Regions from separate parts of the Mesorhizobium sp. W050 genome, predicted to be linked through region 1. Evidence: predicted binding sites of a transcription regulator. Region 1 holds the regulator's gene; each other region holds the start of a gene.
What was found. Region 1 encodes PhoB, which activates phosphate uptake and scavenging genes when phosphate is short. Its sites were predicted from a motif close to TGTCATNNANCTGTCAT; they were not measured.

Region 1 (9,993 bases):
GTTCGCCGACCTGCGCCGTCTCCTGCGGCCCGAGCGCCGCCGTCGGTTCGTCCATGATCAGCATGCGGGCGTTGAACAGGATGGCGCGTGCGATCGCCACCGACTGGCGCTGGCCGCCCGATAGCTTGATCACGGGCTCCTTGAAGCGCTGGAAGCGCGGATTGAGCCGGCCCATCACCTTGCGCGCCTCGGCCTCCATGGCGACATCGTCGAGTGTCCCCCACGCGGTCATCAGTTCGCGGCCGAGGAAGAGGTTGGCGGCAGCGTCGACATTGTCGGCCAGCGCAAGCGTCTGGTAGATCGTTTCGATGCCGTATTTCTTGGCGTCGCGCGGATTGGAGATCGAGGCCTCCTGGCCGTTGACCAAGATCTGGCCGGCATCGCGCTTGTAGGCGCCCGACAGGATCTTGATCAGCGTCGACTTACCGGCGCCGTTGTGGCCAAGCAGCGCCACCACTTCGCCCGGGAAAAGATCGATGGACGCATCGTCGACGGCGCGAATGCCACCGAACGCGATCGAGATGTTGCGCATGTCGATCAGTGGCGTACCGGTGGGAGCAGTTTTTTCCATAGTCGTTCCTCCCTAGACCCGCTTGCGGTAGACGGTGTCGAGCCAGACGGCGATGACCAGGACAGCGCCAACGACAATGCTCTGCAGCGGCGAGTCGATGCCGAGCAGCACCATGCCGGATTGCAGCGACTGCATCAGAAGCGCGCCGAGCATGGCGCCCATCACCGTTCCGGCGCCGCCCGCGAGCGACGTGCCGCCGATGACGGCGGCCGCGATCACCAAAAGCTCGTCCAGTGTGCCCAGCGCATTGGTTGACGCATTGAGACGGGCCGACGAGATCGCCGCGCTGATTGCAGCCAGCACACCCATGATCATGAACACCTTCATGGTCACCCAGCGCGTGTTGATGCCGGCGAGTTCCGCTGCCTCCGGATTGCCGCCGATGGCGAAGACATAGCGGCCGAAACGCGTGCGCTTGGTGATGAACGTCATGATGATGCCGGCAGTCACCGCCATCAGCACCGGTATGGCGATGCCATGCGCGATGAACAGCCCGCCTTCGGGAACGGTGATGCCGTTCTGCTGTGCGTACTGGCGCACGATGCCGATCGGCCATGGATAGGAATTGCCGATCCACACGGCGCCGAGGATGGCCGCGCAAGCGACCACGCCAAGCAGGGTCTCGGCCCAGACGGGGCGCAGTGGAAAGCTGAAGCGCTTGCGCTGCGAGCGACCGTTGAGCAGCGCGAAGGCGACCGCCGCGCAGGCGACGATGCCGACGATCCAGCTGGCAGCGGCGCCAATCGAGCCGCGTGGTCCGCCGCCCATCAGCTGGAAGGTGGCGTCGAGTGGCGCGACCGTGCGCCCGCTGGTGATGAGCCATGCCATGCCGCGCCAGACCAGCAGGCCACCAAGCGTCACGATGAAGGCCGGAACCTGCATATAGGCGATGATGAAGCCCTGGAACGCGCCGATCAGCAGACCAAGCACCACGCCGGCGGCAAGCGCGACGATCCAGAGCCAGGGGTTTCCAAGCTGGAAGCCGATGACGCGAATCAGGAATTCGGCCTGTGCCACGCCCATGATCATGCCGATCACGCCTTCGACGGAGCCCACCGAAAGGTCGATGTTGCGCATGACGATGACCAGTACCATGCCGGTCGCCATGATCGCGACCGAGGACGTCTGCACCGACAGGTTCCAAAGATTGCGCGGCGTCAGGAAAAGCCCACCCGACAGGATATGTATGCCGACCCAGATGACCAGCAGCGCGCCGACCATGCCGAGCATGCGCGTGTCGAGCTCGGTCGCTTTCAGGAACCGGGCGACCGCGCCGAGTTCAGACGCTCGTGCCGTATCGGCCTGCGGATTTGAGGTCGTGTCGGTCATGATGTCCTCCAGCGGCTTGCCGTCTGGCGCGGATGCCGGACCACAGCCTAGAAGTTTGCCGCCGATGGCGGAAACACACAATTCTCGTAGAGAAAACGCCGCGGCTTGACAGCCGCGGCGCCTCATTTCTTCAAGTCGTCGAGATCAGTTGCAAGCCGCGACGCTGCCGGCGGCGACGCCGGTGCAGACTTCGTCCTTCTTGATCCAGCCGGCGTCGATGACGACGTTGAGGTTGTCCTTGGTGATCGCGACGGGGGTCAGGAACAGCGACTTGACGGTGTTGCCGCCAGGCGTGGTGAAGTCCTTGGCGCCGGCAATGTCGCCCGTCTTCTTGCCATCGGCAAGCTGCGAGGCGATCTCGGCGGCGTTCTTGCCGAGTTCGCGCGCGTCCTTCCACACCGACACCGTCTGCGTGCCGAGCGCGATGCGGTTCAGGGCGGCATGGTCGCCGTCCTGGCCCGAGACCGGAACCGTTCCGGCAAGGCCCTGCGCCGTCAGCGCGGCGACAACGCCGCCGGCGGTGCCGTCATTGGCCGCAACCACGGCATCGACCTTGTTGTCATTGGCGGTCAGGAACTGTTCCATGTTCTTCTGGGCGTTGGCCGGCAGCCAGCCATCGGTATAGGCCTCGCCGACATTCTTGATCTTGCCCGAGTCGATGGCTTCCTTGAGCACTTCCATCGAGCCCGAGAACAGGAAATCGGCATTCGGATCCGAGCCCGAGCCCTTGATGAAGACATAGTTGCCTTCGGGCTTCGCCTTGAACACTTCGCGGGCCTGCATGCGGCCGACTTCCTTGTTGTCGAAGGTCAGGTAGAAGACGTCCTTGTTCTCGATCAGGCGATCATAGCCGACGACCGGAATGCCTTCGTCCAGCGCCTTCTGCACCGCCGGGCCGATGGCCGAGGCGTCCTGCGCCAGGATGATCAGCGAGTTGGCGCCCTGCGAGATCAGGCTTTCGACGTCGGTCAGCTGCTTGCCGGGATTGGACTGCGCGTCGGCCGAAATGTACTTGTCGCCGGCGGCTTCGATCGCCGTTTTCATCGCCGCCTCGTCGGTCTTCCAGCGCTCTTCCTGGAAGTTCGACCACGACACGCCGATGACCTTGTCCTTCGCCTGCGCGACCGACATCAGCGCCAGCGACATGGCGACACCCGCCAGCATGGCGGCTGCAAATCTGTTCATCATAATCCTCCCTGCGCCGGGTGCGGCGCGACAAAACTGGCCCGAGGGCCGGCACACGGAGGCCCTATTTTTTCGAGCCTCGAAAAAATACTGGTTCAATGATAAGGCGCTGTCAACATCGATTCTGATGGATTCTGATGGCGTTGCCGAATTTTTTCGAGCTCCGCAATAAACAATGACAGGGCTGCCGGCGTCTGCCAATATTTGGCTGGTGCCGTCGAACACTATCATGAGGCGCGAGGAGGCCGGGAGGAAAACAAATGTCGGTTGGGATCCGCCACGACGATCTGCGCCGTCGCAACCGTGCGATGGTGATTTCGGCCGTGCGCCGGGCCGGCCAGCCGTCGCGGACCGAGATTGCGGCGACCACCGGCCTCAGCCATTCGACGATATCGGCAATCTCGTCTGATCTAATTCAAGAAGGCATCCTGATTGAAGGCAAGCCTGGCGAGACCGGCTCGCTGAAACGCGGCCGGCCGCAGGTCGGCCTTGGCCTCAACCCGGAAGCGGCGGCGGTCATGACCGTGGTGCTGTCGCTGAACTTCCTCTCCGTCACCGTCACCGACTATGCCGGCCAGGTGGTCGCGGAAGAACAGCGCCGGCTCGACACGCTGACCATGCCGCGCGACGAGCTGATCGGCGAATGCGTAGCAATCGTCGGGCGGCGTCTCGCGGACCCGGACCTCGATGTCCAGAGCATCGCCCGCATTGCCATGGGCATCCAGGGCATCACCGATTCGCAGGCGCGGGCCATGCTGTGGTCGCCAATCACGCCACTGACCGACATTGCCTTCGCCGACATGTTGGAAGCGGAATTCGGCATTCCTGCCACCATGGAGAACGACTGCAATATGATGGCGGTGGCCCTGCAATGGCGCCAGCCCGAGCGCTACCGCGACAATTTCATCGCGATCCTCTTGTCGCACGGCATCGGCATGGGGCTGGTGCTGAAAGGCGAACTGTTCACCGGCACCCATTCCTCGGGCGGCGAGTTCGGCCACATGATCCACCGTCCGGGCGGCGCGCTCTGCCGCTGCGGGCGGCGCGGCTGCGTCGAGGCCTATGCCGGAAACTACGCCATCTGGCGCAGCGCCAAAATGATGAGCGAAGATGCCGAGCCGGTCGATATCGGCGACGCTGATATGCGCGCACTCGCCGCGCGCGCCCGCGAAACCGATGGCCCGGAGCGCGAAGCCTATCGCAAGGCCGGTGAGGCGCTCGGCTTCGGCCTCGGCAGCCTGTTTGCGCTGATCGACCCGGCGCCTGTCGCCATGGTTGGCGTCAGCGCCGCCGCCTTCGACCTGATCGAGCCGGCATTGCGCGAAGCGATCGCCCAGACCGCCGGCGGCCAGCACTCGAAGTCGATCTCCTTCGACACCGAGCCCAACGAGCTGCCGCTGATCCGCGAAGGCTGTGCCATGCGCGCGCTCGGCTTCGTCGATCAGGAGATTTTCGCGCCGGGCATTCAGGCCAAATCCGGCAAGCATGTCGCCTGAATGGCCGGCAACGGCGCGACGCGCAGCATCCTAGTCTTCCCTGATCGCGTAGCCGGCGCCGCGAATGGTACGGATGACATCCGGCATGCGGCCGTTGTTGACCGCTTTGCGTAAGCGCCCGACATGGACGTCGACGGTTCGCTCGTCGATGTAGATCGTCTCGCCCCAGACATTGTCGAGCAGCTGGCTGCGCGAGAACACGCGGCCGGGATGGCGCATCATGAATTCGAGCAGCCGGAACTCGGTCGGTCCGAGCCTGATCTCGCTCTTCTTGCGGTAGACACGGTGCGACTCGCGGTCGAGCACGATGTCGCCGACCTTGAGCACGCTGGACAGCACTTCCGGCTTGGCCCGGCGCAGCAGCGCCTTCACGCGCGCCATGAACTCCGGCGTCGAGAATGGCTTGACCAGATAGTCGTCGGCACCGGTGGACAGGCCGCGCACGCGATCGCTTTCCTCACTGCGCGCGGTCAGCATGATGATCGGCAGCCGCTCGGTTTCGGGCCGCACTCTAAGCCGCCGGCAGAGCTCGATGCCGGAAACAGCGGGCACCATCCAGTCGAGCACCAGGAGATCGGGCACGTTTTCCTGCAGGCGGATCTCGGCCTCGTCGCCGCGTGTCACCACCTCGACGTGATAGCCTTCGGATTCGAGGTTGTAGCGGAGGAGCACGCCTAGCGGCTCCTCGTCCTCCACGACCATGATGCGTGGCGCGATCATCGGCAGTTCACCCTCATCAGGCCGGCATGGCCATCGCCGTCTCGTCCTGCTTCGGACGATTGGCGGGCAGTTGCTGGCCGGTCAGCACATAATACGCATTTTCGGCGATGTTGGTGACATGATCGCCGATGCGCTCAAGATTCTTGGCGCAGAACAAGAGATGCGTGCAGGCGGTGATGTTGCGAGGGTCTTCCATCATGTAGGTCAAGAGCTCACGAAACACGGACGTGTATTTGACGTCGATGCGCTCGTCGTCATTCCTGAGTTTTGCAAGCGCTGCCGCATCGGTGGCGGCATATTCCTCGACGACGCCTTGCACCTGGATCAGCACCAGCTGCGCCATGGCGTCGATGGAGTGCGAGAGGTCGCGCGGCGTGACGCTCAAGCCCACGGTGCCGACGCGTTTGGCGATGTTCTTGGCGAGGTCGCCGATGCGCTCGAGGTCGCCCGCCATGCGGATCGAGCCGACCACGGCGCGCAGATCGTTGGCCATCGGCTGACGCTTGGCGATCAGCGTGATGGCGCGGTCGTCCAGTTCGCGCTGGCGCGCATCCATGATGGCGTCGTCGGACACGACACGCTGTGCCAGCGCATTGTCCGAATTGAGCAGCGCCTTGGTCGAGCCGCTGACCATCGAGCCGGCCAGATCGCCCATGTCGCGTATCAGCTTGCTGATCTGCCCGAGCTCTTCATCGAAGGAGGCGACGGTATGTTCACCCATGATCTTGGTCCTCGTGCCTGAAAATTCACCCGCCGGACGGCTCAGCCGAAGCGGCCGGTAATGTAGTCCTGGGTGCGCTTGTCGTCGGGGTTGGTGAACATCTTGTCGGTGGCGCCCTCCTCGACGAGATAGCCGAGATGGAACATCGCCGTGCGCTGCGACACGCGCGCCGCCTGCTGCATCGAGTGGGTGACGATGACGATCGTGTAGTTCTGGCGCAGTTCGTCGATCAGCTCCTCGACACGGGCGGTGGCGATCGGATCGAGCGCCGAGCAGGGCTCGTCCATCAGGATCACCTCCGGCGACACGGCGATGGCGCGCGCGATGCACAGGCGCTGCTGCTGGCCGCCGGACAGGCCGGTGCCGGGCTCCTGCAGGCGGTCCTTGACCTCGTTCCAGATCGCAGCCTTCTTCAGGCTCTGCTCGACGATCTGGTCCATGTCGGACTTGCGCTTGGCCAGCCCATGGATGCGCGGGCCGTAGGCGACGTTCTCGTAGATCGACTTCGGGAACGGGTTGGGTTTCTGGAACACCATGCCGACGCGGGCGCGCAGTTCGACGACATCGATGTTCTTGTCGTAGATGTCGTCTTCATCGAGCGTGATCTTGCCGGTCACCCGCGCCGAATCGATGGTGTCGTTCATGCGGTTGAGGCAGCGCAGGAAGGTCGACTTGCCGCAGCCGGACGGGCCGATCAGCGCCGTCACCTGGTTCTGGCGGACGTCGAGATTGACGTCGAACAACGCCTGCTTCTCGCCGTAGAAGACGCCGACCTTGTCGCCGCGCATCTTGATGACTTCGTTCGACTTGGCGTTCATTTTGTCGCCCACTGCATTCTCAAGGGACTGTTCGGTCATGATGTTCATACCAAATTGCCTTTTTTCTACCAGCGCCGCTCGAACCGGCGCCGAAGCACGATCGCGGTGATGTTCATGGCCATGAGGAAGACGAGCAGGATGATGATGGCGCCGGACATGCGCTCGACAAAAGCGCGCTCAGCCTCGTTTGCCCACATGTAGATCTGCACCGGCAGCGCGGTCGCCGGATCGAAAGGCGTCGTCGGATAATCGGCGACGAAAGCGACCATGCCGATCAAGAGCAGCGGTGCTGTCTCGCCGAGCGCACGCGCCAGGCCGATGATGGTGCCGGTAAGGATGCCTGGGGCGGCAAGCGGCAGGATGTGGTGGAACACCATCTGCATCTTGGAGGCGCCGAGCCCGAGCGCTGCCGAGCGGATCGACGGCGGCACCGCGGCAAGGGCGGCGCGCGTCGCGATGATGATGGTCGGCAGCGTCATCAAGGTCAGCACCAGGCCGCCGACGAAGGAAGCCGAGCGCGGCATGCCGAGGAAGTTGATGAACACGGCAAGGCCAAGCAGACCGAAGACGATCGACGGCACCGCCGCGAGATTGTTGATGTTGACTTCGATCAGGTCCGTAAAGCGGTTCTTCTTGGCGAACTCCTCGAGATAGATCGAGGCGGCGACGCCGATCGGCAGCGCCAGCAAAAGCACGATCACCATCATGTAGAACGAACCGATGATGGCCACGCCCATGCCCGACGTCTCGGGCCGGCTGGAGGCGCCATAGCTGAACAGGCCGGTGTTGAAATGCTCGGCCATCGCGCCTTCGGCTTTGAGCTTGTTCATCCAGTCGATCTGCTGGTCGGACACCTTGCGGCGCGCTTCATCGACGCCGAGGTCGATCTGGCCCTTGAAGGCCGAGTCGAGATTGGCGGCGGCCAGGATGTCGACGTCACGCGTCGTGCCGATCACCGACGGATCGGCGGAGACGATGTCGCGCAGCTGGACGCGGGCGCCTTCCGACAGGAAGCCCTTGAGCTTCAGCATCATCGGCTTGTTGGCCGGATCGATGCCGAGCTTGGCCACCAGCGCGTTTTCGGCGAGCTTGGGATAGTTCGCCTTGATCAGCACGGTAGGGTCGGTCGCGCGCTTGCCGGAGGGATCGATCACCTTCTCGTCGAAGGTGACCGGCAGCGTCACCGTCGTCTGCCAGAAGGCGGTGTAGCCTTTCGAGACGATGGTGATCAACATGATGGCCAGGAACGCCAGGCCCACCGAGATCGCAATCACGCCATAGATGCGGAACCGGCGTTCGGCGGCGTAGCGCGCCTTCAGCCCGATGTCGCGGCGCGGACGCGCGACGGCACCCGCCATCGTGTCCAGGGGGATGTCGGTCATTCGTACTGCTCCCGGTACTTGCGCACGATGTAGAGGGCGACGATGTTCATCACCAGCGTCAGCGCGAACAGCGTCAGGCCGAGCGCGAAGGCGACCAGCGTCTGCGGCGAGTTGAACTCGAGATCGCCGGTCAGCTGGTTGACGATCTTGACGGTGATGGTCGTCATCGCCTCGAACGGGTTGGCCGTCAGATTGGCCGCGACGCCCGCCGCCAGCACGACGATCATCGTCTCGCCGATGGCGCGCGACGCCGTCAACAGGATGGCGCCGACGATGCCGGGCAGTGCCGCCGGCAGGATCACCCGCTTGATCGTCTCGGAGCGCGTGGCACCGAGGCCGAGCGAGCCGTCACGCATTGCGCGCGGCACCGCGGTGATGATGTCGTCGGACAAAGAGGACACGACCGGGATCAGCATGACGCCCATCACCAGGCCGGCGGTGAAGATGCTCTGGCCCTGGATGAAGGGAGAGCCGCCGGTGAGGGCTGCTGAGAGGTCGCGCAGGAACGGTCCGAGCGTGACCACGGCGAAGATGCCGTAGACGATGGTCGGGATGCCGGCCAGCAGTTCAAGCGCGGGCTTGACCACCGACCGGACGCTGCGCGAGGCGTATTCGGACATGTAGACCGCCGACATCAGCCCTACCGGCACTGCGACCAGAAGCGCGACGGCGGCGATGTAGAGCGTGCCGGCGAGTAGCGGGATCAGGCCGAACTGACCCTGGCTGCCGCCGGAACCGGCGGCGGCGAAACGCGGATCCCACACCGTGCCGAAGAAGAAGCTCATCGGTGATACGCTTTCGAAGAAGGTGATCGTCTGGAACAGCATCGACAGCACGATGCCGACCGTGGTCAGGATGGCGATGGTCGAGGCCGCAAGCAGCCCCCACAGCATCAGCTTCTCGACATTGTTGCGCGCCCTGGCGCGCGGCGCGATCTGCCTCAGCGCATAGAAGGCGCCGGCGACCGACAGCGCGAAGGTCAGCACGGCGCCGAACAGGCCGAGCCGGTCCTGGACCTGGTTCGCCTCGACCGCGATCGGGATCATGTAGTCCTGTGTGTCGCTGGCCAGTGCCACGCCCTTGGCGGCGAGCAGCGGCTGCAATTCGGCGAAAGTAGCGGGAAGTGCGGTATCGCCATCGAGCCGGCGCAAGCCCTTGGCCAGGCTCTTCACCAGGCTGGCGTCGAGCGCTTCGCTGGCGACCTTTGTGTCGGCGGTGCGCTCGGGCAAAGCGGCATGGATATGCCGGTCGAGATAGAAGGAAGAGCCGATATCCCAGACGGCGAGCAAAAGGACGGCAGGCAGGACCGCGAGCAGAAAGGCCCACCAGCCATGATAATGCGCGCGCGAATGCGGCTTGACCTTGCCGGCATCCTGCGCCGCGGCGCGCTGGCGGCCGACCACAAAAGCGACCACGCCTATGACGATGATTATGGCGAGTACGAGCAAGGACGACATAACCCACCCCAGGGAAAATTCAGATCGCCGCCGCCGTTGCGGCAAGCGGCGAAATCAGGGCGCGGAGTTCATCCGCGCCCTGATCCGTCCGTTGATTACATTGTCTTTCCGGCGGCGAAGGCGTCGCGCTGGCCCTGACGTTCGGCGTCGGGAGCGGAAACCAGGCCGTACTGGGCGAGCGGGCTTTCCGGGCCGATCATCTGGTCATCAAGGAAGAACTCGACATATTCCTTGAGGCCAGGAACGACGCCCAGATGCGCCTTCTTGACGTAGAAGAACAACGGCCGCGACACGGGGTACGTGCCATCGGCGAT
Region 2 (9,993 bases), 5.7 Mb from region 1:
GCAAGCAGGCTGCGCGGGCAGCTTAACAAAATACGGGCGGACGCGCCCTGAAAGACGAAACATGTACCGCTACGATGAGTTCGACCACGATTTTGTCCAGGCCCGCGTCGCCGAGTTCAGCGACCAGGTCGAACGCCGCCTGTCCGGCGAGATCACCGAGGATCAGTTCCGGCCGCTGCGGCTGATGAACGGCGTCTACCTGCAGCTGCACGCCTACATGCTGCGCATCGCGGTGCCCTATGGCACGCTGAACAGCGCGCAACTGCGCATGCTCGGCCACATCGCGCGCAAATACGACAAGGGCTACGGCCACTTCACCACGCGCCAGAACATCCAGTTCAACTGGCCGGCGCTGTCCGACATTCCGGCGATCCTGGCCGATCTCGCCAGCGTCGAGATGCATGCCATCCAGACCAGCGGCAATTGCATCCGCAACGTCACCGCCGACCATTTCGCCGGCGCCGCCGCCGACGAGGTCGCCGATCCGCGCCCCTATGCCGAGATCCTGCGGCAATGGTCGTCTGTGCATCCGGAATTCTCGTTCCTGCCGCGCAAGTTCAAGATCGCGGTGACCGGGGCCGAGCGCGACCGCGCCGCCATCCAGACGCATGATATCGGTCTGCATCTGAAGAAGAACGCCGCCGGCGAGCTCGGCTTTGCCGTCTATGTCGGTGGCGGCCAGGGCCGCACGCCGATGGTGGCGCGCAAGATCCGCGACTTCCTGCCGGAAGCCGACCTGCTTTCCTACTGCACGGCGATCCTGCGCGTGTACAACCTCTATGGCCGCCGCGACAACAAGTACAAGGCGCGCATCAAGATCCTCGTCCACGAGACAGGCGTCGAGGAAATCACCCGCCAGGTCGAGGCCGAATGGCAGGAGCTGAAGGACGCCGAGCTGAAGCTGCCGGAAGCCGACATCCGTGCCATCGACGCCTATTTCGCGCCGCCGGCACTGACCGCCCGGCCGGAAGGCGACGCGGCGATCAAGCTGGCGCGGCTCGATTCCAAAAGCTTCTCGGATTGGCTCGACCAGAATGTCGTGACGCATCGCCATCCTGACTATGCCGCGGTGACGATCTCGCTGAAAGGCATCGGCGAGGTGCCGGGCGATGCCACCGACAGCCAGATGGAAGCGGTCGCCGACATCGCCGAGAAATACGCGTTCGACGAACTGCGCGTCAGCCATGAGCAGAACCTGATCCTGCCGCATGTGGCGCGCGCCGATCTCAAGGCTGTCTATGATGCGCTGGTCGATATTGGTCTGGCGACGGCCAATTCCAACCTGATTAGCGATATTATCGCGTGCCCTGGCCTCGACTATTGCGCGCTGGCGACGGCGCGCTCGATCCCGATCGCGCAGGAGATTTCGCTTCGCTTCGCCTCGCTGGAGCGGCAGCGCGAGATCGGCGAATTGAAGCTGAAGATTTCCGGCTGCATCAATGCCTGCGGCCACCACCATGTCGGCCATATCGGTATCCTCGGCGTCGAGAAGAAGGGCTCCGAGCTCTACCAGGTGACGCTTGGCGGATCGGCCGACGAGAACACCTCGGTTGGCGAAATCATCGGCCGCGGCTTCTCTTCGGAAGAGATCACCGACGCCATCGAGCAGATCGTCGACACCTATCTCGGCCTTCGGCTCGGTCCCAGTGAACGTTTTATCGACGCCTACCGCCGTGTCGGTCCCGCGCCGTTCAAGGAGGCGCTCTATGCTGGCGAAACCAAGGCCGCTTGACCGCATCCTCGACGTCGACGACAGCATCGCCGCCAAAGCGGCGGGCTTCGACGCGCTGTATGGACATCTGAGCCCGCTCGACATCATCGAACGCGCGGCGAGCGAATTGTTTCATGACGAGATCGCCGCCGTGTCGTCCTTCGGCGCGGATTCCGCCGTCCTGCTGCATATGATCGCCAAGGTCGACCGCACGCTGCCGGTCATCTTCCTGGACACCGGCAAGCATTTCGAAGAGACGCTGGGCTACCGCGATGCGCTGGTCGCCGATTTCGGGCTGACCAACATCAGGGTGATCAAGCCCGAAGACGCAGCGCTCGAACGGGTCGATCCGACCGGCAATCTGCACCAGAGCAACACCGATGCCTGCTGCGACGTGCGCAAGGTCGAGCCGCTGGCGCGCGGCGTCGCCCCCTTCCGGGCCTGGCTGACCGGCCGCAAGCGCTTCCAGGCGGCGACGCGAGCCGCGCTGCCGGTGTTCGAGGCGGTCGGCCCGCGCGTACGCATCAATCCGCTGGCGCACTGGACGACATCCGATCAGGCCGACTACATGCGCGCGCATGCGCTGCGCGAAAATCCGCTGGTTGCGTACGGCTATCTGTCGATCGGCTGCTTCCCATGCACGCAGCCGGTGCAGCCGGGCGAAGATGCGCGCAGCGGACGCTGGGCCGGTCATGCCAAGACCGAGTGCGGCATCCATCTGTCGGGACTGGAAGTGTCGCTGACCGACGCATCCCTTTAAGCTATGGTGATATTCAGGTGAGGTTGGCCTGCAACGGCGGCTTCCGCCCGGAGGCCGCCGGTTTCGTGTGGACCGGCTTTCGCGGACTTCGATTTTGGGGCTTTTAGGAATTTTCGATGACTGAACCGACGACAGCGGAGACCCGCCTCTGGACCCGGACGGGTTTTCGCGAGGACGAGTGGACACATGCCGAAAGTGCGGATGCACTGGCGGGCAATGGCCGCTTCATCCTGCCGTTGCAGGCATTTCTCGGCCTCGATGCCGAAGTGCGGCGCTCGGCCAAGGAGCGGCTTGGCGTCGCGCTGCAGCCCGGCGACCAGCTGGAAAAGATTGTGGATCTGCTCGACCAGCTGTCGCTGGTGGCGCTGGCCTTCCCGGCCTTCAGCGACGGCCGCTCGTTTTCCAAGGGCGAATTGCTGCGCAGCCGCTACCATTTCGAGGGCGCGGTCCGCGCCACTGGCCAGGTGCTCGTCGACCAGCTGCCGCATATGCTGCGCCTCGGCTTCGACGAGTTCGAAATCTCCAACCCGGTTCTGCTGAAGCGCCTCGAAGAAGGCCGCACAGGCGGGCTGGGCCTTTACTATCAGCCGACCGAAGCGTCGGAGCCGAAGGGGCCGAAATACTCCTGGCGGCGCGTTCGCAACATCTGACGCAGCGGTAATTTCGCCTGTCTTTACAAAGACTGTGATCGGGCCTTCTCCTGGCTGTCCGGACGGAAAATATCCGCCGGGCGCGAGGGAGGAATCGGCGCTCATCGGCGGCAACACCAATGCACCGTCCATCATGATCGCCGAAAAGGCGCCTGACATGATCAGGGCTGCAAGGTCTGGATGCGCGAGGAGCGCAAGGCTGCCTGAGCCGGTTTTTGGAAGATGCCGCCGCGCCTTCGGTGCGGCGGTTTTTTTCTTTCTCTTACGGCATTCCCAAGCGAAAGCCCGGAAAACCGCCTCACACTTTGCTGGAATTGCTTTTAGGCCAAGGCCCGCGCTTCGCGAAACGAGATCAGCTTGCGGCGGTTCTCGTCCCACAACGCCAGCTTGACGCAGCGCAGGCTGTCGAGAAGCGTGACGCGGCCGATGCCGCGCAGTTCGGGATAGTCGCGCAGCACTTCCTGCAGCCGGTAGCCCGGCACCTTGGCCGAGAGATGGTGCACGTGATGGACGCCGATATTGCCGGTGAACCAGTTCAGCACCGGCGGCAAATCATAATAGGACGAGCCGTGCAGGGCGGCACGCTGGAATTCCCACTCTTCGTCCTTCGCCCATTCCGTCTCCTCGAACTGGTGCTGGACGTAGAACAGCCAGATTCCGGCCGATCCGGCCAGGATCACGATCGGCAAATGGACGATCAGGAAAGCGCCGGGGCCGACCAGCCAGATAAGCAGCGCTGCCGCGACCGCGATGCCGAGATTGGTGGTCATCGACGACACCCAGGGCGTCAGGCCGCCGCGCATCATGCCGACCGGCAGCCTCTGCTCGAAGATGAACAGCCAGATCGGGCCAAGGCCGAACATCACCAGGGGATGGCGGTAGAGACGATAGGCAAGGCGTCCCCGCCAAGACAGCTGCCGGTATTCAGCAACCGTCAACGTCCTGATATCGCCCATGCCGCGCTCGTCAAGATTGCCGGCGCTGGCGTGATGGGTGGCGTGCGCGCGCCGCCAGCAATCGTAAGGGGTCAGCGTCAGCACGCCGAGCGCGCGGCCGATCCAGTCGTCGGCAGTGCGGTTGGCGAAGAAGGAGCCGTGGCCGCAATCGTGCTGGATCATGAAGATCCGCACCAGAAAACCGGCGGCGGGAAGGATCAGGATCAAGCCCCACCAGTGGCCATAGGAATAGGCTGCCGAAGACAGCGCCCACAGCGTAACGAAAGGAATAAGGGTGATGGCGAGTTCAAGAGTGCTGCGTCGCCGGTCGGGCTTCTTGTAGCGCGCCAGGATCTTCAACCAGGCGCGCTTGCTGTTGGCGGCCGTCTCGGGGGAAATCATGTTCATCAGGAAGCATAGGCGGGGCGTCCCGCTGCCGCAAGGAAAAGCTCACGCAAAATTACTGCGCGTAATTGTCGCGCGATAGCATCGCTATTGACGGCGTTGGCCGCCGGCCATGCTGGCTTCTATGCCGTCCAGCCGGTCGAGCAGGTCCCGGAAACGGGCGGGAATGTCGGCCTCGGTGCGGAAGGCCGGCAAGGTGCGCAAGAAGCGCGTCGTCGCCTCGGTGCCGAACTGGCGCCTGATGTCGGCGGCGAGCTCTTCGCTTCTGTTGCCAGTATTGCGGTCCATTGTCTCAAATCCTGTGTCGGTTTCAAAACTCCTCCAAGCTTTGAATGGTTCCCCATAGCGGGGTATTGGCAAGCAAAGGCTGCCGTTACGGTAAAGTTTGAATTAATTTTGAACGTCCTTGCGCCCCGCACCAAGTCCGACGGGCAGCCCGCAACATTGCCTGCTGTGGGCGTCCTCCTGGGCTTGCCCCTTGATTTTTGGCCGCCAAACCTCGATATCGGGCGCAAATCCAAACCATTCGAATGACGGGAAATGGCGATGAGCGACCAGACAAAAGACGAACGCGCGCCCGAGGATATCGAAACGGCCGGGGCCGAGCGCACGCAAGGCGGCATCGACGGCGACTATGAAGCGCTGGTGCGGTTGCTGAAGGAAAACGAGGAGCTGAAGGACCGCGCGCTGCGCGTCGCAGCCGAGATGGAGAATCTGCGCCGCCGCACCGCCCGCGACGTGCATGATGCGCGCGCCTATGCGGTGGCCAATTTCGCCCGCGACATGCTGTCGGTGTCGGACAATCTGCGCCGCGCGCTCGATGCTATCCCCGCCGAGGCGAAAGCGGCCGGAGATGCCGGCTTCAAGGCGCTGATCGACGGCGTCGAGATCACCGAGCGCGCCATGCTGTCGACGCTGGAACGGCATGGGGTGAAGAAGCTTGAGCCGGAAGGTGAGAAGTTCGACCCGAATTTCCACCAGGCGATGTTCGAAGTGCCCAATCCCGATGTGCCGGCCAACACCGTCGTCCAGGTCGTGCAGCCGGGCTATTCGATCGGCGAGCGCGTGCTGCGGCCGGCCATGGTCGGGGTCGCCAAGGGCGGCCCCAAGATCGCGGCCACCGAAGCGCCGGTCGAGCCGGGGCCGGTGAACGAGCAGGCCGAGAAGGATGCGTGAGTAGGGTAGGCAGTAGGGAATAGGGAAGAGGGAATAGGGAAGAGGGAATAGGGAAGAGGGAATAGGGAAGAGGGAAGAGGGAATAGGCAGGCGTATCAATCGCGCGGCTTCGTGTTATTCATACTTTCCCTAATTCCCAATCCCTACTACCTCATGTCCCTGACACCCATCGACCTCCTCGACTATGCCGGCGTCGCCGTCTTTGCCGCGACCGGGGCGTTGGCGGCTTCGCGCAAGCAGCTCGACATTATCGGCTTCCTGTTTCTGGCCAGCGTCACCGGCATTGGCGGCGGCACGCTTCGCGACGTCATCCTCAACCTGCCCGTCTTTTGGGTCGCCAACTCCGGCTATGTGCTGGTTTGCGCGGCGGTTGCGGTGCTGGTTTTCTTCATCGCTCACCGCGTCGAATCCCGCTGGAAATGGCTGCTCTGGCTCGACGCCATCGGATTGGCGGCCTTTTCCATAATGGGCGCGGCCAAGGGGCTGGCCATCACCGGCTCGCCGGTCGTCTCCGTTGTTATGGGCGTGCTGACCGCTACGTTCGGCGGCATCCTGCGCGATCTGCTGGCCGGCGAGCCATCGGTGCTGCTCAGGCCCGAAATCTACGTCACCGCCGCACTCGCGGGCGCCGGCCTCTACACACTTGGCGATCTCGCCGGCCTGCCGCCGCTGGCCTCGGATGTCGCCGGCTTCGCCGCGGCTTTCCTGGTGCGCGGCGGCGCGCTGAAATTCGGCTGGACCTTTCCGTCCTACAAGAGCCGCCCGGGACGGCGACCGGAGGATATTCCATAGGGAGAGGGATTAGTGAGTAGGGAATAGTCGGTAGTCAGCAATTCGCGGCAGCCTTCACTACTGCCTACTGCCTACTGCCTACTGCCTCACGCCGCAAAGCGCTGCGCTTCCCCGCCATAATAGTTGACGTAGCGGGCGCCGATTTCCTTGACCGGCATCACCACGAACACATCGACGGTGGAGAACTCACGGTCGATGACGCAGCCGTCGCCGATGCGGGCGCCGACGCGCAGATAGCCCTTGACCAACGGCGGCATGGCCGCAATCGCCGCCTTGGCGTTGACCGCCTCGATCGGCATCAGGTCCATCGAGCAATAGCGCCCGGAGACCGCCCGCACATCCCAGGCGGAGTTGGTCCGGCAGTGATGGGCAAGGTAGGTGAGCGCCTCGGCATGCGCAGCCGGCACCGTGCCAGGGAACGAGGCACAACCGGTCATCACGCCGATCTCATAGTGGTTGATGTAGGCCCAGATGCCTTGCCACAGCGCCTCGATGGTGCGCTTCGAGCGGTATTCCGGCAGCACGCAGGAGCGGCCGAGCTCAAGGAAGCGCTGGCCGGGATGGCGGGCGATCAGCTTGGTCAGCTCGAACTCGCCTTCGGAATAGAAGCCGCCGGCGGTCGCGGCAATCTCTTGCCGCAGCAGGCGGTAAGTGCCGACGATGCGGCGATGCTCGGGGCCGGAGATCGAAGTGTCCAGCACGAGGAGATGGTCGCACAGCGGGTCGAAGCGGTCGGCGTCGCGCCGGTCCTGCGCCTGGAACAGGTCCTTCCTGGCGCCAAGCTCGTCATAAAACACCCGGTAGCGCACTTCCTGCGCGGCGGCGATCTCGGCCTCATTGCGGGCAAGCCGCACTTCGAGATTGCCGATACGGCCCAGCGGTGCGCCTGTTGCGACGGCATCGGCGTTCCGCGCGGCGAGCAAAGCGCCGCCTGCGCTGGGCCGAGTGTCACATTCCGGCATAACTGTGTGCACGAGTGATTCTCCTTCGAGCCATCCCTCTTGGCACGGGGATACGGTGTAGGTGCAACAGGATTGTGACAGTACCGTGATACGGCGCGACGGGCAATACTTCGTCGGCTGGCGAAAACCCTCATTCGGCTACCTACGTGACGCGAGGATTGCGCCAATGTCGCCTTGAAGCGCGTCGCGCTGGGACAATTCACGCGACCCGCTTCAAGTCTTTGTTTTGTGCATGTCGTCTTCTCAAAACCGGGGCCATTTTTGAGCGACATGAATTCAGGCGGCCACCTGGCCCTCGACGGCATGGACCAGCGCGTCGGGATCGAGCGGCTTGGTGACAAAGCCGCTGGCGCCATGGGCGAGCACGGTGTGGCGGGTCTTTTCCTGGCTGTCGGCCGAAAGCACCATGATCGGAACCGGCGGCACAGCCATTTCCTCCTCGTGGCGGCGGATGGCGGCGATCGCGTCCAGCCCGTCCATGACCGGCATGTGTAAATCCATCAGCACCACATCGAAGCGATTTTTCAGCCCGGCCTCGGTCACCGCCTCGACCGCGGCCTTGCCATTGCCGACCACTTTCACGCGATGTCCCGCCTTCAAAAGCGTGGCGCGGGCAAGCATGGCGTTGATGTCGTTGTCTTCGGCGATCAGCACCGACAAACCTTGCTGGCGCCCGCCATGGGCACGAAGCGAGGACGCGCGGGTCTTTTCCGGCTTGGGCGGCGGCAAGGCAGGGGCATGACTGGTCAGCAGCACGCGCAGCAGGGTTTCGCCGCGCACCGGCCTCGCCAGGAAGGTGGCGTAGCCGCTGGTGCGGAATTCGCCAAGCATGCCGCGGTCGGTCGGCGCGATCAGCGTGATCGCCTCGCAATCGGCAAAGCCACTCTGGCGCAGGCGCTTGAGCAGTCTGCCGTCGCCGTCCTCCAGGGCCGCGTCGATCAACAGCACATCGCAATGTTCGCCGAAGGGCGTCGCCTGGGAAGCGGTTGCGGCGACGTCGACGGCGCCGCCATGGGCGCGGATGGTGCGGGCGATGGCGTCGGCCTCGACGGCGTTCTTCGACACGATCACGGCGCGCCGGCCGGCCAGGATGTTCTGCCGGCTCTGCGGTGCTTCGGTTGCTCCTGCCGCCGGGATCTCGAAGACGAATTCCGATCCCTCGCCAAGCCGGCTCGACACCGAAATGGCACCGCCCATGGCGGCGACCAGGCGCCTCGATATGGCCAGACCGAGGCCGGCGCCGCCATGGGTGCGGGTCGAGGTGCCGTCGGACTGTTCGAACTCCTCGAAGATGCGCTCCATATCCTCTTCGCGCAGGCCAGGGCCGGTGTCGGCGACGGTGAAGCAGATGCGCTCGCTGGTCTCGGTGCGGGCCCGTGCAACCGAAACCAGCACGCCGCCGGTGTCGGTGAACTTGATCGCATTGCCGATCAGGTTGAGCAGCACCTGCCTGACTCTTCCCGGATCGGCCATGATCATCTGTGGCACGTCGGGCTCGACATGACAGCCGAGGCCGATGTTCTTGGCGAAGGCTTTCGCCGCCATCAGTTCGATGATGTTGTCGGCAATTTCACGCAACGATGTCGGCTGCGGTTCCGGGTCGAAGCGGCCGGCCTCGATCTTGGAATAGTCGAGCAGGTCTTCGATGAGCGCCAAAAGCGCGCTGGCCGAGGTCGAGATGGCGCCGACATAGGTGCGCTGCTCGGGCGACAGATTGGTGTCAGCCAGAAGCTTGGCCATGCCCATGATGCCGTTCATCGGCGTGCGGATCTCATGGCTGACGGTGGCGAGGAAGCGCGACTTGGCCTGGCTGGCATATTCGGCGCGCTCGCGCGCGGTGATCAGCGAGGATTCGGCGCGTTTGCGCGCGGTGATGTCGCGGGCAATCGCCCGGTGCGAGACGGCGCCGCTATCCTTGTCGCGTACCGACAGTTCGATCCACGAGAACCAGCGCGGACCGTTCGGGGTGCGTATGGAGACGTCGGTGGAACTCAGGCATTCATGATCGGAAAAGGCGGCGTCGGGGACGATGCCGACATCGATGCCGTGTTCGGCGAGGGTCCTCCCGGCAAGGTCGCGTTGGTCGGTTCCGACGAGGCTGGCGAAAACCTTGTTGGCGTAGACGATGTGGCCGTCGCGGTCGCGGTGGACGACGAGATCGCCGAGCGCATCGATCAGCCCGCGAAAACGCTCCTCGCTCTCCTGCATCTCCCACATGCGGTCGGCCAGCGTCTCGATCTCGGCGCGGCTGCGGGCCGCGGTTTCGTCGAGCAAGGCCGCCGCGCGGCGGACGGTGCGCCGGCTGCGCAGGTGCATGGCGACGCCGGCAAGGCCTGTCGCCAGCAAGCCAAGGGTGATGAAGATCGGAGCGCCGGTGAGGTGGGAGAGGCCCGCCAGCACGACACTGGCGACCACCGTCAGGAACGGCAGGCCCTCGGACGTGGCGCGCGGCAAATCCGGCGCCAGAGGCGGCGGCGCAACACGCTGCCGCTTCGCCGTCGCCGGACTCGGCCCGTCGACGCTTTCGGCACGGCTCTTCTCTTTCCTGGCGGACTCCGCGATCATGCGGAACTCCTTGCCAGATAGAGATTATGGAAAAGCG
Region 3 (9,993 bases), 3.7 Mb from region 1:
GCATCGCCGCCAAGGATCTGGTCGACTATGAGCGCATCCACAAGGAGTGGCTGTCGGCGATGCCGCACGTGACCAAGATCAATTCGTCGTTTGCCCTGCGCGAGATCGTCGATCGCACGGCGATGGGCATGAAGCCGGAACTGGCCTAGCCCTGAGCAGTCTCGGTCACCAGCCTATCCATTGGGATGTCGTGCGGCTGCGGGTAGATGGTGGCTATGCGCTGCAGTTCGTAGCCGACGCCGATGACCAATGGCTTGAACGGCATGGCAGCCAGCGTGCGGTCGAAGAAGCCACCGCCATAGCCCAGGCGGTAGTTTCGCGGGTCGATGCCGACGATCGGCGAGATGACGACGTCGGGCAGCACCGGGTCGCCTTCGGCGGGGATAGGGATGTTCCAGACGCCTTTTTCCAGCCGGTCGCCAGGCACATAAGCGCGGAAGATCAGCGGCTGGCCCTTCTCGATGACGACTGGCAGTGCCGTGCGGCCGCCGCGCTGGTTGATCGACGCCATCCACGACCGCAGGTCCGGCTCGCCGCGAAACGGCCAGTACAGGCTGACCATGCGGCCGGCAATGTCGCCGATTGCCGCGTCGAGGCCTTCGGTGATAGCCCGCGACATCGCCACCCGCGCATCGGCCGAAACCGCCAACCGTGCCGCGATCAGACGCTCGCGCTCGGCCTTGCGCCAACGGCGCACATCGGTCCAGTCGGTCAATGGCGCGCGAAATTCCGGATCGAGTTCGTGCATGAAGCAAGGCGGCGAAGAATATTGCGCCCGCCCTTTGCGATCTTTGTCATCGTCGTTGGCCATGCTTCACTCCCGTGGTTCCAGCCCCTGCAAGGCTATACCCGTCCAGGCTTGCCGACATAGGCATTCGCGACATCCGGCGACGAGTCCTGGGCAGCCTTACGCGCGGCAGTCTAGCGCGCCGCGACATTGTTGCGGTGCACAAAAATCACTAGATAAAGAGAGACAAACAGGGGTGAATGCGATGAGTGAAACCAGCCATCATGTCGTTGTCGTCGGCGCAGGGTTCGGCGGTCTCGAACTCACCCGGGCGCTGGCCGGCGCACCCGTGCGCATCACCATGGTCGACAAGCGCAACCATCACCTTTTCCAGCCGCTGCTCTACCAGGTGGCGACCACCTCGCTGGCGACCTCGGAAGTTGCCTGGCCGATCCGTCATCTGCTGCGCAAGCGCGAGGACGTGACGACCCTGCTCGGCAACGTCACCGGCGTCGACCGTCCAGGCAAACGCGTGCTGCTTGAGGACGGCAGTTCTGTTCCCTACGACACGCTGGTGCTCGCCACCGGCGCGCGTCATGCTTATTTCGGCCACGACGAATGGGAGCCTTTCGCGCCCGGGCTGAAGACGCTCGAAGACGCAACCACCATTCGGCGGCGCATCCTGCTCGCCTTCGAGCAGGCCGAGCGCGAGACCGATCCGGCCAAGCGCCAGGCACTGCTGACACTGGTCATCGTCGGCGGCGGCCCGACCGGCGTGGAGCTTGCCGGCACCATTGTCGAACTCGCGCATGAAACGCTGCGCGGCGAATTCCGCAACATCGACACGCGTGAGGCGCGTGTGGTGCTGGTCGAGGCCGGAGACAGGATCCTCGCCAATTTCGCGCCAAAGCTGTCCGACTATGCGCGCAAGGCGCTGGAGCGGCGGGGCGTCACGGTCGAGCTTGGCCGCGCCGTCACGCGCCTCGATGCCGAAGGCGTCGTCTTTGGCGATACGCATCTGCCGGCGCGAACCATCCTGTGGGCCGCCGGCGTGGCGGCTTCCCCCGCGGGAGAGTGGCTGGGCGCGCCGGTGGACCGGGCGGGCAGGGTAATGGTCGAGCCCGATCTGACCGTGCCGAACAGTCCTGAAATCTTCGTCATCGGCGACACCGCGCATGTCTTGCGGCCGGACGGCAAACCGGTGCCCGGCGTGGCGCCCTCGGCCAAGCAGGAGGGCAAGCATGTCGCCGCGACGATCAGGGCGCGGCTGGCCGGCGATGGCGCGCCGCGGCCTTTCCGCTACAAACATGCCGGCGACCTGGCGACGATCGGCAAGTGGGCAGCCGCGATCGATTTCGGCTCGATCAAGCTCACGGGATGGCTTGCCTGGTGGCTGTGGGGCGTGGCGCATATCTACTTCCTGATCGGTTTCCGCAACCGGCTCTCGGTGTCGCTTAGCTGGCTATGGATCTATTTCACCGGCCAGCGCAGCGCGCGGCTGATCACCCAGGGCGACGATGACAAGGGCTGAGGTTCTCAACCGCGGCCAAGGATATTCATCCAGCCGTCACCTTTTGCTGATCGACTGACTTCCCGATGGACATGGCCGGTTTTCGGCGCGAAGCTTCCGCCCGGGGCTGGGATCTTGTCACGTCGCTGGGAAGGAAAACCAATGCCGCATCTCAATTACCCCGTCTCCCGCCGTAGTTTTCTTGCCGGTACGGCCGCCAGCGGGGCGCTGATCATGCTCCATCCGTTTTCCGCCCGCGCGCAGGCCAATCAGGCGCATCTGAGGATCATGGAGACCACCGACATCCATGTGAATGTGCTGCCTTACGACTACTACGCAGACAAAGCCAACGACACGATGGGCCTGTCGCGGACGGCCTCACTGATCGCGGCGGTGCGCAAGGAAGCCACCAATGCGATGCTGATCGACAATGGCGATCTTTTGCAGGGCAATCCGATGGGCGATTACATCGCCTATGAGAAGGGCCTCAAGGAAGGCGATCTGCATCCGATCATGAAGGGCATGAACCTGCTGGGCTATGAATGCTCGACGCTCGGCAATCACGAGTTCAACTACGGCCTGTCGTTCCTCGACAAGGTGCTGGCCGGGGCCAATTTCCCGTTCGTCTGCGCCAATCTGATCCGCGGCACCGAGCTTGCCGCCAACCCGCGCGACGACAAGCTCTACCTCAAGCCCTATGTCATCCTCGACAAGAAGATCAAGGACGGGTCGGGCGCCGAGCAGCCGATCAAGATCGGCATCATCGGCTTCGTGCCGCCGCAGATCATGGTCTGGGACCTGAAGAACCTGGAAGGCAATGTCAGGACGCGCGATATCGTCGAGGCGGCCAGGGCCTGGGTTCCGCAGATCAAGGAGGAGGGCGCCGACATCGTCATCGCGCTCTCGCATTCCGGCATCGATATCAAGCAGGGCGACGGCATGGAGAACGCCTCCTTCTTCGTCGCCGGCGTCGAAGGCATCGATGCGGTGTTCACCGGCCATCAGCATTTGGTCTTCCCCGGCAAGAAGGATTTTCAGGCGCTCGAAGGCGTCGACACCGAGAAAGGCACGCTGCAGGGCAAGCCCGCCGTGATGGGCGGTTTCTGGGGCTCGCATATGGGACTGATCGATCTGCTTCTGGAACGGGACGGATCGAAATGGCGCGTAGCCTCGGCCACATCGGAGGCAAGGCCGATCTACCAGCGCGTCGACAAGGCAAACAAGCCGACGGTGGCGGACGACCAGCGCGTCGTCGATGCGCTGAAGGCGGACCATGAGGCGACACTTGCCTATGTCCGCCGACCGGTCGGCAAGACCTCGGCGCCGCTCTATTCCTATTTCGCGCTGGTCGCCGACGATCCGTCGGTGCAGATCGTCAACCAGGCGCAGAGCTGGTACCTCAAGGACATATTGAAGAGCACGCAGTGGAAGGATGTGCCGCTGCTGTCGGCGGCAGCACCCTTCAAGGCCGGCGGGCGCAACGGCGCCGACTACTATACCGACGTGCCGGTGGGCGACCTCGCCATCAAGAACGTCGCCGACCTCTATCTCTATCCGAACACGGTGCGCGCCGTCGAAATCACCGGCGCGCAAGTGAAGGAATGGCTGGAAATGTCGGCCGGCATTTTCAGGAAGATCGAGCCGGGCAAGGCCGACCAGGCGCTCATCGACACCGAATTCCCGTCCTACAATTTCGATGTGATCGATGGCGTCAGCTACGGAATAGACCTGTCGCAGCTGCCGAAATACGATGCCAAGGGTGGCGTCGCCAATGCCGGCTCGAACCGCATCGTCGGCCTCAGCTTCGACGGCAAGCCTATTGATCCGGCAGCGAAATTCGTCGTCGCCACCAACAATTACCGCGCCGGCGGTGGCGGCAATTTCCCCGACATCAATGCCTCGAAGATCATCTACGAGGCGCCGGACACCAACCGCGACGTGATCGTGCGCTACGTCGTCAGCGAAGGCACGATCAATCCCTCGGCCGACGACAATTGGTCGTTCACGCCGCTGCCCGGCACCAGCGTCGTGTTCGAGACCGGCCCCAAAGCGAAGGATTTCATATCTGGGGTGAAATCGCTCAAGATCGAGCCGGCCGGCGAGGGCGAATCCGGGTTTGCGAAGTATCGCATCCTGCTTTGAGGCAACGTGCAGCTAACAGGGAAAACGAGCGGGCATACGCCCGCTCAATCACGCTTCGGATCAGGCCTTGTAGACCACCTGGCGCACGTCGATGTAGCTGGCCCTGAAGCCGGCTTCGCAATAGTGGAGATAGAATTCCCAAAGCTTCTTGAAGCGGTCGTCGAAGCCGAGCGGGACGATCTTTTCCCACGACGCCCAGAAGCGGTTGCGCCATTCGGCAAGCGTGCGGGCATAGTCGTCCGGAAAGACGCGCTCGCGCAGATGGGCAAGGCCATGGTCGCTGCCCAGCGTCTTCAGGATCGACGGCGTCGGCAGCATGCCGCCTGGGAAGACATAGCGCTGGATGAAATCCGGCCGCGCCCGATAGGTGTCGTAAGCGGCCTCGTTGATGGTGATGATCTGCAGGCCGGCGGTGCCGCCGGGCCTCAGGCATGCCTTCATCTTGCCGAAAAATACCGGCCAATATTTTTCGCCGACCGCCTCGAACATCTCGATCGAGGCGATGCGGTCGTAAGTGCCCGTTTCGTCTCGGTAATCCTGCAGCTTGATGTCGACCTTGTCAGACAGTCCCGCCTTCTGGATGCGCGCCTTGGCGAAATCGTGCTGTTCGCGGCTGATGGTCAGGCCGGTGACGCGGCAGCCGATCTCGCGCGCGGCAAATTCGGCAAAACCACCCCAGCCGCAGCCGATCTCGAGCACATGGTCCTTCTTGCCGATACCCGTATCCTTGGCCAGCGCGCGGTATTTGGCGGCCTGAGCGCTTTCCAGGTCGTTGGCGCCGGTCGCATAGAGCGCCGACGAATAGGTCATGCTGGGATCGAGCCATTGCTTGTAGAAGGCGTTGCCGAGATCGTAATGCGCCGAGATGTTGCGCTTCGAGCCTGTGCGGGTGTTTTCGTTGAACCAGTGGCGGATGCGCTGGACCGTGTTGATGAGCCAGCTGGCGCCGCCGGCAATGCGTTCGCCAACGGCCGAGTTGACGACGAACAGTTCCAGGAAGCTGGTTACATCAGGGCTTTCCCAGTCGCCGTCCATGTAGGATTCGGCAACGCCGATGGTGCCGCCGGAAAAGGCACGGCCGGGCAGGCGCCAGTTCTTCAACACCAGCTCGGCATCCGGCCCGGGTCCGTTGCCGCCGACAAGCACCGCCCGGCCATCCGGCATCCTCACCTTCAGCGAACCGCGCGGCAATTTCATCGCCGCCGACAGCACCATGCGCGCCTTGGCCGGCAGGCCCTTGACGATCTCGGCGAAATTGAGTTCGTCCAGCCTGATGGCGTCGCCGATGCCTTTGTATTCCCTGACAGCCATCTCACACCCCCCTGGACTTCCGCGGGGGCGGCGCAAGATCTGCCGGCCTCCACATCCTCCACTTTCATTCGCCAGGCGCGAACGCCGTAGCCTGCTTAAATTTTCGCCACAATCTTCCATGGCATTGGCCGAAACTTCAAGAGGCAAGCTTCGTGCGGCGCTGGCCCAGCTTGCCGGCCTGAGGCCAGAATCCGCGGGAGAGCGCGGCCCTCGGCGAAATCGCTATGGTTACGAACAGCCACATACGTTAGTTTCAGCCATGCGTTATGTCATCGTCATCGTCGCCATCGCCTTTTTCCTGATCTGGGACGGCCTCTACAATCAGGGCCGCTATCTCGACACGACGGTCAGGGAGATGTCGCGCGTCGTGCGCTACGTCACCGGCGGGGCCTAGCTTTTGCGCCTCTGCAAAGTCGCCTGCCGGCGTTGCCGGGCGCGACATCGTGGCGGTTGACGCGACGGTCCCGCTCACACAAAACATGCCGCAAATCGAACGTGGAGGCAGGCGTGATCCGGCATATCGTTTTCTTCAGCGCGCGGCGCAAGGACGATGTCGAGGCCGTGCGTACGGGCTTGCTCACACTGGGCAAGATCCCGCATTCAAGCCTCTTCGAGGTGACGCTCAACACCAAGGTCGATCCGCTGTCGGATGCGATCGACGTGGTCGTCTATGCCGAGTTTGAGGATGATGCCGCGCTTGCCGCATACAAGGCGCACCCGCTCTATGCCGAGACGACCAGCCGGGTCAAACCCTTGCGCGAATTGCGCTATTCGGCCGATATCGTGGCGACGGCCTGATCGGGCCGGCAAGAGGCCTTGAACCAATTTCGGGAATGATGCACACCGCGCCGGCATGACCAGCACGACCCATCCGCTTGACCATCTGGTGCTGCCGACGGCGAGCCTCGCCGTGGCGTGGGCGCGGCTGACATCGCTTGGCTTCATCGTCGCGCCAACCGGCGTTCATCCCTTTGGCACCGAAAATTGCTGCGTCTTCCTTGCCGACGGCACCTATCTCGAACCGCTGGCGGTCGGGAATGAACAGGTGGCAGCGAGTGCGATCGCCGGCGGCAATGTCTTTGTCGCGCGCGACCGCCTCTATCGCGCCAGGCTGGGCGATGAGGGCTTTTCCGCCGTGGTGCTGGCCACCGATGATGCCGATGCGGATCATGCGCGCTATGTCTCGGTCGGTCTGTCGGCGGGGGACGTGCTGAGCTTTTCCCGCGCCTTCACCGACACGGCCGGAAAGAGCGACATGGCCTCGTTCAAACTGGCTTTCGCCGCCGGCGCCGAGACGACGGACGCCTTTCTGTTCGCTTGCGAGCGGATCAACGCCCCTCAAATCGACCGTACGGCACTGCAGGCCCATGCCAACGGCGTGACCGGCATTGCCGAAGTCGTTGCGGTCAGCGATGTGCCTTCCACACAGATCAGCCTGATCTCGACAGTGGTTGGCTCGGAGCAGCAGAGCAGCGCGGTCTTCGACCTGCCGAATGCGCGTCTGACCGTTCTGGATCCTGCGGCTTTCACCGCGCGCTTCGACATTCCGGCCGGTGCGCCGACAAGAGTTCGCTTCGCCGCGATTGTCTTTTCAGTCCGCAGTGTCGGCGCTGTCGCGAGGCTGCTTGCAGACAACGCCGTCGGGCACGATATAGCGGGCAACGAAATCGTCGTGCAGCCGGCATCCGGACAGGGCGCGGCTTTCATCTTCCGGGAGACCCCATGAGCAAGCCGCAAGGGCTCAATTCGCTGGCGCCGAATTCGTCGGTAACCGTCGGCAACGTCGTCTTCGACAACAGCGGGCCCTTGGCGTTGATCGCCGGCCCGTGCCAGTTCGAATCGCGCCAGCACGCTTTCGACATGGCCGGCGCGCTGAAGGAACTGACCGGCAAGCTCGGCATCGGCCTCGTCTACAAGACCAGCTACGACAAGGCCAACCGCACCTCGCTGTCGGCAACGCGCGGCGCCGGCATGGACGCGGCGCTTCCGGTGTTCGACGAGTTGCGCAAGGAATTTTCGGTTCCCATTCTGACCGATGTCCACACCGAGGAGCAGTGCGCGATCGTCGCACACCATGTCGATGTGCTGCAGATTCCGGCGTTCCTGTCGCGCCAGACCGACATGCTGGTCGCCGCCGCCAAGACCGGCAAGGTGATCAACGTCAAGAAGGGGCAGTTCCTGGCGCCCTGGGACATGAAGAACGTGGTGGCCAAGATCACCGGCTCCGGCAACCCCAATGTGCTGACCACCGAGCGCGGCGCTTCCTTCGGCTACAACACGCTGGTGTCGGACATGCGGGCTTTGCCCGTGATGGCCGAGATCGGCGCGCCGGTGATTTTCGACGCCACCCATTCGGTGCAGCAGCCGGGCGGGCAGGGCGGTTCCTCCGGTGGCGAGCGCCGCTTTGTCGAGACGCTGGCGCGGGCTGCCGTTGCCGTCGGCGTCGCCGGCGTGTTCATAGAGACCCACCAGGATCCCGACAATTCGACCTCCTCCGACGGGCCCAACATGCTGCCGCTGAAGGACATGCCGGCGCTGCTCGAAAGACTGATGGCATTCGACCGCATCGCCAAGAATGCTGCTGACCTGAACCGAGGCTGATGGTTTCGGCTATGGCGCGCGCGCTGCCCTGCTTGTGGAAGGCATAAGCCGGCTGTAGGCTCGCTGCTGCAAATGAGCGTCTTGGCAGGAGGAAGCCATGTCCGTCGCCCGCGTCACCGAAATCACGTCGTCGTCGAAAAAGAGCTTTCAGGACGCCATCGAGAAGGGGATTGAGCGCGCCTCAAAGACCCTGAAGAACGTCGAAGGCGCCTGGATCCAGGACCAGAAGATCGTCGTCGAGGACGGCAGGATCGCGGCCTATCGCGTCAACATGAAGGTGACGTTCATCCTCGCGGAGTAACCGCCCGCCGCTCGAAAAAACGGGAACTTTCGCCCGCGCCCCTCATTGTCAAAGTATCGATCAACGACATGAGGAGCAGCAGCCATGACCACCCAGACAGGCCACACCGAAGCCATCGCCGCTTCGCGCGTCATCGGCACGTCGGTCTACAACACCGAAGGCACGAGCATCGGCAGCATCGAGGACATCATGCTCGACAAGACGTCGAACGGCATCATGTTCGCGGTGATCGGGTTCGGTGGATTTCTCGGCATTGGCGAGAAGTATCACGCCATTCCGTGGGCGAGCCTCGACTATGACGAGGACAAGGGCGGCTATGTCGTGCCGTTCTCGAAGGAGCAGCTGAAGGCAGCACCCGCCTATTCGATCAATGAACTGGCCGGCGCCGATGGCGAGGCCGCGCGTGATGCTTCCTATGATTACTACAAGGTCACGCCGTATTGGCATTGATCAGCTGCGCTGACGCCTGACGTGAAAAGGCCCCCGAATTCCGAAACGGGGGCCTTTTCAGTGCAACCCGACAGTTTCTAAATTATTCTGCCGCATGAAACGTGGACAGCTGCGTCGCCGCCCTTGGCGGCTGCTGCGTATCGCAGGACGTCAGGAACGCCGCCGCGATCAGGAACAAACTCACGATACCGCTCAACTCGGACATGGCGAAACTCCTCCTGTTTCGCCCCGCGCATCACCATCCTAGTCGACACAGAGATTGTTATCTCTGAATTATGATGACGTGGTGTTGTCGAACGTGATCCGAGGCATGCTCAGCCGAGGAGTCCGGCATTCTTCACCGCCTTGAAAACCTTTTCGTGCCAGGCGATCCGATCCGCTTCGCCATTGGCCTGCGTGGTTGAATTGGCGTTGCCGACGTTGATCGCGCGCGAGATCTTTTTGATCAGGCCGGAATCAGCAAAGGCATTGCAGCCTGAGCCTTTCCATTCGGCGCAAGCTGCGAGCAGCGAAATCTGCGGATCCTCGATCAGTTCAGGATGATTGGCGAGGTCGACCTTGGCGAGCTTGCCCTTGGCCGTGTACGCGTCGCGTCCGGTGGTCTGGAACGTACCGCCGCCGCGGAAATTAAAGCCGTCCAACGTTCCTTTCACATTGCCCATGCGGTCGCCATAGGCCCAGTCGCCCAGGGCTTGCGGCTTGCGCAGCAGGTTGTCCTCGATCCACTGATCGGTCTTGCCCGCGGCTCGCGACCTCCATGCTTTCCGGATTGCCGCCACGGTCGTGTAGGACAGGGATTCGCGAATGAGGGTGAAGCCACCGGTTTCCATCGCCGCTTGAGCGAAGAAATGCATCAGCCGATCATAATTGTTGCACACGCCATGATCGCCAAGTGTCTTGAGGCCCTTGTCGGAGGTAAAGGCGCCGATGTAACCGTCATAGATTGTTCGC

Region 2: a site for PhoB is predicted at 7,455-7,471, ahead of olsB (l-ornithine N(alpha)-acyltransferase). Genes of this name have one in related genera too.
Region 3: a site for PhoB is predicted at 2,282-2,298, ahead of ACYG9Y_RS10475 (bifunctional 2',3'-cyclic-nucleotide 2'-phosphodiesterase/3'-nucleotidase). Genes of this name have one in related genera too.

Annotation. Positions count from the first base shown of each region.
Region 1 is NZ_JBTTIH010000001.1:5,849,460-5,859,452, reverse strand. It holds gene ACYG9Y_RS28360 (ATP-binding cassette domain-containing protein) at 1-571, opposite strand, end outside; gene ACYG9Y_RS28355 (sugar ABC transporter permease) at 584-1,900, opposite strand; gene xylF (D-xylose ABC transporter substrate-binding protein) at 2,045-3,085, opposite strand; gene ACYG9Y_RS28345 (ROK family protein) at 3,346-4,581, shown strand; gene phoB (phosphate regulon transcriptional regulator PhoB) at 4,612-5,301, opposite strand; gene phoU (phosphate signaling complex protein PhoU) at 5,318-6,022, opposite strand; gene pstB (phosphate ABC transporter ATP-binding protein PstB) at 6,064-6,888, opposite strand; gene pstA (phosphate ABC transporter permease PstA) at 6,906-8,222, opposite strand; gene pstC (phosphate ABC transporter permease subunit PstC) at 8,219-9,679, opposite strand; gene ACYG9Y_RS28315 (substrate-binding domain-containing protein) at 9,775-9,993, opposite strand, start outside.
Region 2 is NZ_JBTTIH010000001.1:131,730-141,722, forward strand. It holds gene ACYG9Y_RS00575 (DUF2849 domain-containing protein) at 1-26, shown strand, start outside; gene ACYG9Y_RS00580 (nitrite/sulfite reductase) at 62-1,732, shown strand; gene ACYG9Y_RS00585 (phosphoadenylyl-sulfate reductase) at 1,707-2,471, shown strand; gene ACYG9Y_RS00590 (DUF934 domain-containing protein) at 2,588-3,121, shown strand; gene ACYG9Y_RS00595 (fatty acid desaturase) at 3,442-4,464, opposite strand; gene ACYG9Y_RS00600 (hypothetical protein) at 4,549-4,749, opposite strand; gene grpE (nucleotide exchange factor GrpE) at 5,008-5,637, shown strand; gene ACYG9Y_RS00610 (trimeric intracellular cation channel family protein) at 5,797-6,429, shown strand; gene olsB (l-ornithine N(alpha)-acyltransferase) at 6,516-7,391, opposite strand; gene ACYG9Y_RS00620 (response regulator) at 7,668-9,956, opposite strand.
Region 3 is NZ_JBTTIH010000001.1:2,168,760-2,178,752, forward strand. It holds gene ACYG9Y_RS10460 (Lrp/AsnC family transcriptional regulator) at 1-149, shown strand, start outside; gene ACYG9Y_RS10465 (5-formyltetrahydrofolate cyclo-ligase) at 146-811, opposite strand; gene ACYG9Y_RS10470 (NAD(P)/FAD-dependent oxidoreductase) at 993-2,258, shown strand; gene ACYG9Y_RS10475 (bifunctional 2',3'-cyclic-nucleotide 2'-phosphodiesterase/3'-nucleotidase) at 2,400-4,379, shown strand; gene ACYG9Y_RS10480 (SAM-dependent methyltransferase) at 4,440-5,690, opposite strand; gene ACYG9Y_RS10485 (hypothetical protein) at 5,950-6,084, shown strand; gene ACYG9Y_RS10490 (Dabb family protein) at 6,198-6,488, shown strand; gene ACYG9Y_RS10495 (VOC family protein) at 6,544-7,416, shown strand; gene kdsA (3-deoxy-8-phosphooctulonate synthase) at 7,413-8,291, shown strand; gene ACYG9Y_RS10505 (dodecin family protein) at 8,389-8,592, shown strand; gene ACYG9Y_RS10510 (PRC-barrel domain-containing protein) at 8,677-9,042, shown strand; gene ACYG9Y_RS10515 (hypothetical protein) at 9,125-9,247, opposite strand; gene ACYG9Y_RS10520 (glycoside hydrolase family 19 protein) at 9,357-9,993, opposite strand, start outside.